One region of the Phycicoccus duodecadis genome, then DNA from elsewhere that is predicted to be linked to it. Evidence: predicted binding sites of a transcription regulator. Region 1 holds the regulator's gene; the other holds the start of a gene.
The links. Region 1 encodes LexA, which represses DNA repair genes until DNA is damaged. Its sites were predicted from a motif close to TCGAACANNTGTTCGA; they were not measured.
Positions count from the first base shown of each region.

Region 1 (3,490 bases):
GACGCGCATCCCCCGACCCTAGGGGCCGGGTCTCAGAGCTGCGGGCCGCGGGCGCGCAGGTCGTCGACGTGCGTCATGGCCTCGCGCAGCTCTCCGAGCCAGGCCTCGGCGTGCTGGCCGACCAGCTTGACCGACCACGCCAGGGCGTCGCTGCGGGAGCGGGCCACGCCGGCGTCGACGAGGGTGTCGAGCACCGCGCGCTCGGGCTGGCGCAGGCGCGTCATCACCGGCACGGCGAGGTGGGTGAACAGGGCGGTGTGCTCGCCCACGCGGGCACCCCAGGACACCGTGCGGCCGTAGCGCGCCTGGGCCTCCTGGGCGACCGCCATCCGCTGCTCCCGGGTGTCGGCCCGGAAGCGCGAGATGCGGCCCTCGACCTCGCCGGGCGCCGTGTCGTGCGGCACCCCCGAGAGGGTGCCGACGACCACGATCTCCTCGCGGTCGACGGTGACGTCGAGCGCGTCGAACCAGCCGTCAGGCAGGCGGCCGGCGAACCAGTCCGGGGCGTCGTCGGCCGGCGGCAGGTCGCCCTGCTGCCAGCCGCCGCGACGGCCCCGGCCGGGGCGGCCGGCGCCGTGCTCGCGGGTGTCGTCGTCGGGTCGGTGTCCTGGGCGCATGTCGTTCTCCTTTGCAGTGATTACTTCATTACACCACTGCAGAACGACGCCGTCGAGACTTCTGTTCCCGGGCATGACGCTGCGCGAGCCCGCCACCCCCAGCCAGGGTGGGCCCGCGCCCCTGCGATGCGTCGCCCCCGTCCGGCGAGTGTGGACGGGGACGAGGCGTGCGACCCGGGGACCCTCTGTTGCCCCCGGGCCGCACGCCTACTCCCCCGGACTCAGGCTCTGGTGCACGAGCGCTGCCGTAAACGCGTGGTGCCAGCCTCCGGAGGATGCGATACCCCGGGCTCCGCACCCACACGTCCACAGCCACCGGCCCGAGCCGCCACAGTGGACGACCGGGTGGTGCGTGGCGCGGTAGGTGCTCCGCCGGCGGGGCTGCATGTAGGGAGTTTCGTGGCGCGCCCGCGCGGTGGACAGCGCTGAGCACGCCCTCTCGGTCGTCCAGCGCCGGACTCCGACAGGACGGGCCATCCCCCCTCGGCCGTTCGGTCGATGGGGGCAGGGTGTGGCAGCAAAGGGACAGGTCGGCGGAGGCCGCCACGGACAGCACGAAGGGCGTCACCCCTCCTGCACGGAGGTGACGCCCTTCGGCGTCCTGAGTCGGGTCGAGGGACTCGGACGAGGGGGGCCGACGGGGCTGCCAGCCCGACGCCGGCGGGTCAGCCGCGGGGGATGACGAGCCGCTGGCCGGCGCTGACCTGGGCCGTGCTCAGCCTGTTGGCCAGCTGGATGGCGAGGACGCCCTGGCTGACGGACAGGCCCGGGAGCTCGGCCGCGGCGACCTCGGACAGGGTCTGCCCGGCGCCGACGGTGACCGCGTGCTCAGCGGTGACGGCGCCGGCATCGCCGACGCCCCCGAAACCCAGGACGGCGGCCACCACGAGCGCGGCCAGCACGAGCAGGGCGAGACGGCCGCGGGCCGTGAGGCGCAAGCCCTCGGACACGCCGCCCTCGGACACGCCGCCCTCGGACACGCCGGCAGCAGGACCGGCGCCGCCCCGCACGACGACGAGCCGGGGCCCCTGCGGCAGCGGGTGGACGAAGCCCTCGGTGGGCTCCCAGGCGATCGCACTCATCATGTCCTCCATCCCAGCGGCCAGTGCCACCGTCGAACCGTTGTTCGATAGAACGTCTGTACGAGTTGTAGCACGGATGTTCGACCGGTTCAAGACACGCGTCGTAAGAATGTTTGAATCCCCTGTACGAACCGCGTAGGCTGTTCTCATGCGCACCAGCCTGCACATGAGCACCGACAAGCCGGCTGACCTGCGATAACACCCCGATCCGGGCGCTCCTGGGGCCCCGGACGCAGCGAAAGGGTCGAGATGGCACGTCCGAGGAACGCCGACATCCACGAGATGCCCGACCGGGGCGACGGCGGGGAGCTCACGCACCGCCAGCGCAAGGTCCTCGAGGTGATCCGCAACGCCATCGACCGTCGCGGCTACCCGCCGAGCATGCGCGAGATCGGCGAGGCCGTCGGGCTCACCTCCCCCAGCTCGGTCGCGCACCAGCTGTCCGCGCTCGAGCGCAAGGGCTACCTGCGCCGCGACCCCAACCGGCCGCGTGCCATCGAGGTCCTCTCCCCCGACACCGCCGACGAGGGCGGCTACCGGCGCAGCGCCGAGGTCGAGCACGACGACGTCGACGTCACCGGCATCCACGACGACCGCCCCGAGGCCACCTACGTGCCGGTGCTCGGCCGCATCGCCGCCGGTGTGCCGATCACGGCCGAGGAGGTCGTCGACGACGTCTTCCCGCTGCCCCGGCAGATCGTGGGCGAGGGCTCGCTGTTCCTGCTGAAGGTGGTCGGCGACTCGATGATCGACGCCGCCATCTGCGACGGCGACTGGGTGGTCGTGCGCCAGCAGCCCAACGCCGACAACGGCGACATCGTGGCGGCCATGCTCGACAACGAGGCCACCGTCAAGACGTTCAAGCGCAAGGACGGCAAGGTGTGGCTGATGCCGCACAACCAGGCCTTCGACCCCATCGACGGCGACCACGCGACCATCCTCGGCAAGGTCACCGCGGTGCTGCGGCGCGTCTGAGCCGCTGCCTGGCCGGTGAGCCCGTGGCGCACCGGCCAGGCTGCGGTGCAGCGGTCACCTGGGACCGGTGCGGATCGGGGTGACCGGAGTGGAGCAGGATGACCGGGGCCGGGCCGGCTCGGGTCAGGCCTCGACCTCGGCGATGTGCACGACCGCGTCGCCCGAGGTCACCAGCGGAGCCTCGGTGCGCCCGATGACGACGCCGGCCCGGTTGGCGTGCACCAGCCGCACGCGCTTGCCGAAGGAGTCGAACAGGCCGCCGAGGCGCTGACCCTCCTCGACGCGCTGGCCGAGGCCGGCCTCGAGGTGGAGCATCCCGGTGCCGCGGGCCCGCACCCAGCCGCTGCGCCACGAGACCTCGGAGGCGGCCGGCGGGTCCTCGGCCACGGGCTCGGTCATCCCGAGCGCGGCCAGCACCCGGCGCACCCCCAGCACCCCGGCCTCGACGGCCCAGGCATCCATCCGCCAGGCCTCCCCCGCCTCGTAGAGCAGCACCGTGGCCCCGTGCTCGCGGGCGGCGTGGCGCAGCGAGCCGTCGCGCACCTTGGCGTGCAGCATCACCGGCGCGGCGAAGGCGGCGGCCAGCTCGCGGGTCCGCGCGTCCTCGAGGTCGGCGCGGATCTGCGGGAGGTTGGTGCGCCGGTCGGAGCCGGTGTGCAGGTCGATGCCCACCTCGCACTGGTCGACGACCTGGGTCATGAACAGGTGCGCGATGCGGCCCGCCAGCGAGCCGCGGGGCGCCCCGGGGAACGAGCGGTTCAGGTCGCGCCGGTCGGGCAGGTAGCGGCTGCCGTTCATGAACCCCAGCACGTTCAC
Region 1 covers NZ_PJNE01000001.1:617,491-620,980, forward strand. Annotated here, with positions in the region: gene ATL31_RS02795 (cobalamin-binding protein) at 1-9, opposite strand, end outside; gene ATL31_RS02800 (hypothetical protein) at 33-617, opposite strand; gene ATL31_RS02805 (LysM peptidoglycan-binding domain-containing protein) at 1,283-1,729, opposite strand; gene lexA (transcriptional repressor LexA) at 1,949-2,674, shown strand; gene ATL31_RS02815 (succinylglutamate desuccinylase/aspartoacylase family protein) at 2,798-3,490, opposite strand, start outside.

Region 2 (3,490 bases), 2.2 Mb from region 1:
GGGCTCGACGGCGGCTCGGACCGATTCGACGCCGTCGACCCAGGCGGCGGGCCGGGCGCGGCCGGAGGCCAGCACCTCACGCACCAGGGCCAGCAGGACGAAGGCGTCCGAGCCAGGGCGCACGAAGTGGTGCTCGTCGGCGATGCGAGCGGTCTCGGTGCGGCGCGGGTCGAGGACCACGAGCCGGCCTCCGCGGGAGGCGAGCTCGCGGCGGCGCTGCGGGAAGTCGGGGACGGTCCAGAGCGAGCCGTTGGAGGCCATCGGGTTGTGGCCGACGAGCACGAGGAGGTCGGTGCGGTCGATGTCGGGGACCGGTAGCAGGAACTGGTGGCCGTAGAGGGCCCAGGCCACGACGTGGTGGGGCAGCTGGTCGACCGAGGTGGCGGAGTAGCGGTTCCGCGTGCGCAGCAGGCGGACCAGGGTCGGATGGTGGGTGAGCGCGCCGAGGCTGTGGACGTTGGGGTTGCCGAGGTAGATCGCCAGGGCGTCGTCGCCGTGTTCGGCCTGCACATCGCCGAGGAGCTCGGCCGCCTTGGTGATGGCGGCGTCCCACGAGGTCTCGTGCAGCTCGCCGTCGGCGCCGCGGACGAGGGGGCGGCGGAGGCGGTCCGGGTCGTCCTGGAGCTCGGGGAGGGCGAAGGCCTTGGGGCACAGGTGCCCTCGTGAGAGCGGGTCGCCGTCGTGGCCGCGGATGCTGCCCACCGTCCCGTCGGCGGCGAGCGTCACCTCGAGCCCGCACATCGCCTCACACAGGGTGCACGAGGTGTGCCGGACCCGCCCGGCCGGGGCGCTCATCGGGCCCTCGGGCCGAACGACGGCGTCTCACGGCGCAGGGCGGCCTCACGGGCGGCCCGGGTGTTGCCACGACGCAGCAGCAGAGCCTGCTCGAGCCGCTCACCGGCGAAGGTGCGGCGTGGGCCGGAGGTCCAGGTGCGCTCGAACAGCCGCTTGGTCGCCGCCACCGCGTCGGGCGAGCGGGTGGCGACCTCCTCGATGAACCGGGTGGCGGCGACGAACGGCTCCTCGTGGACCTCGCTCGCCAGCCCGAGCTCGACGGCCCGCTCGCCACTGACGACCTCGCCGGTCATCGTGAGCCGCTTGGCGACGTCCATCCGCACCTGCTGGCTCAGCGCCTGCATCCCGCTCATGTCGGGGACCAGCCCCCACTTCGCCTCGAGCACCGACCAGCGGGCGTCGGGGGTGGTCATCCGCAGGTCGGCCGCCAGCGCGATCTGCAGGCCGCCGCCGTAGCAGTGGCCGTGCACCGCGGCGACGACCGGGACCGGCAGCCGGCGCCAGGCCCAGCACGCCTCCTGGAAGAGGTTGGTGCCACGCCAGGGCCGCGGGACGAAGGCACGCGCGACCCGGCGCGGTTGCGCCATCACGGTCGCGAAGTCCAGCCCCGCGCAGAACGAGTCGCCGCTGCCCCCCAGCACGACCCCCCGCAGGGTCCGGTCGCGGCGCAGCCGGCCGGCGGTCTCGACCAGCGCCTCGAGGGTGTCGAGGGTCAGGGCGTTGAGCTTCTCGGGCCGGTCGAGGCGGACCTGGGCGATGCCGCCCTCGACGCTGCAGGTGACGGGGGCTGACATGCCGCCAGCCTACGAGCAGTGTCGAGAGGGGCGCGTGGGCGCGGCCGGTGGCTTCCGCTGGGTGTCAGGGCGGTGGGCCGCGGGCCGGCCGGATGACCTCGGCCGGGTCCCGCGGATGACCTCGGCCGGGTCCCGCGGATGACCTCGGCCGGGTCCCGCGGTGAGCCTCGAGCGCGTGGGCCGCACCTTCACAGGCGGCCTGGATGGCGGGCTCCGCGGTCGCTCCTCCCCGCGGCCCGGCGCCTTCTCCTGCGGTCGTCACATCCGCCCCTTCCGTTGCGCTTCTGGCGGGAAAAACGTTGCCAGAAAGTTCGATTGGTGCCCTCGAACGCTTGTTCGTGTCACCTCTTCCGGGTAGGATCGTGGGTACAGGGGAGGGGGGTTTCCGATGGCAGTGACGACCGGTCCGCAGGACGTTCTGAGTGCCGCACGTTCAGCGCGTCAGATGTTGACGGACGCTCTGTCCCCGGGTGAGGTGCGGGGGTCGCAGGAGGAGTGGGCGCAGGCTCTCGGTGAGCTGCAGGCCGTGATCGACACCGCGACCGCCGCGCAGGATGCCGCGATCGTGCGGCTGGCGGCGATCGAGCCGGAGGTCCTGGACGACGGGGAGGTCATCGACACCCCCCGGGCGCTCGGCCACGTGGCGTTGGACGCTTCGGCGATCGTGTCCGGGGTGCTGGCCGTGACCGCCGTGCACGCCGAGCGGCGGGTGCGGGCGGCGGTCCGTCTCGCCGCGGACGGTCCGGAAGGCACCGCGACCGAGACCGGGCTTCGTGGGTTGCACGAGGCGATGGGCGCCGGACGCCTGGACGCCTACCGGGCGTCGGTGGTGGCGACCGAGCTCGAGGAGGCACCGGCCGAGGTCGCCGCGTCCGTGATCGCCGGTCTGCACGAGTACTTCGGCAGCGAGGACGGGCCGCGGTTGCGGCGCCGGGTCCGGCGGATGCTGGCCCGGATCTCGCCCGACCTGCTCCGCCAGCGCGCGGTGCGGGCCCGGTCGGAGTGCCGCCTCGAGCGGTGGGTCGGTGAGCCCGGGGTCGACACCTGGCACGGCACCTTCCCCTCCGAAGAAGCCGCCCAGGCCTGGGCCGCGATCGACGCCCTCGCCCAGCAGTACGTCACCGACGGCGTGTGCGAGCCGGTCGACCGGGCCCGCGCCAAGGCCCTGACCGACCTCGTCGCGGGCAACGCGACCATCGACGTCCAGGTCGTCCACACCATCGCAGCCGATGCGCCCACAGGTCCTACGCCCGCGAGCGAGGCTGGGGCGAGCGAGGGAGCTCCGGGCGACCTGGTCGAGGTCACCGGCCTCCGCCCCGGCGAACCCACGCTGGTCTCCCGTGCGTGGCTCGACCGTGCCAGCGCTCCGCTGCTGCCTACAGACACGACCCCCACTCGCGCCGGCCGGGCCGCACCGCGACCGCGGGGCAAACCGGCGAAGAGTCCCGCCCCGTGTGACCCGCTCACCGGCGCGCTGCTCGACCTCGCCGGCGCCCTCACCACCGACGCCTACCGCCCCGGCAAGGCCCTGGTCGCGCTGGTCAAGGCCCGCGACGGGCACTGCCGCTTCCCCGGCTGCCACGTCGCCGCCCGCTTCTGTGACCTCGACCACGTCACCCCCTGGCCCACCGGCCCGACATCAGCGGCCAACCTGGTCTGCCTCTGCCGCCGACACCACCGCATCAAACAACGCCCCGGCTGGCGCGCGGTTCTCCACCCCGACGCCACCCTCACCTGGACCGACCCCACCGGCCGGAACCGCACCACCCACCCCGTCGACCACCTCCACCGCGCCGTCCTGCCCGACACCGGCACCGACCCCGCCCCCGTGATCTCCAAACCCCGCCTCGTCACCCCCGACGGACCCCACAGCACCCTCGAGTACCACCTCGAACACACCC
Region 2 covers NZ_PJNE01000001.1:2,777,288-2,780,777, forward strand. Annotated here, with positions in the region: gene ATL31_RS12980 (molybdopterin-dependent oxidoreductase) at 1-795, opposite strand, end outside; gene ATL31_RS12985 (crotonase/enoyl-CoA hydratase family protein) at 792-1,589, opposite strand; gene ATL31_RS12990 (HNH endonuclease signature motif containing protein) at 2,035-3,490, shown strand, end outside.
Region 2: ATL31_RS12990 (HNH endonuclease signature motif containing protein) is a predicted target of LexA. The motif match lies at 1,914-1,929, and genes of this name have one in related genera.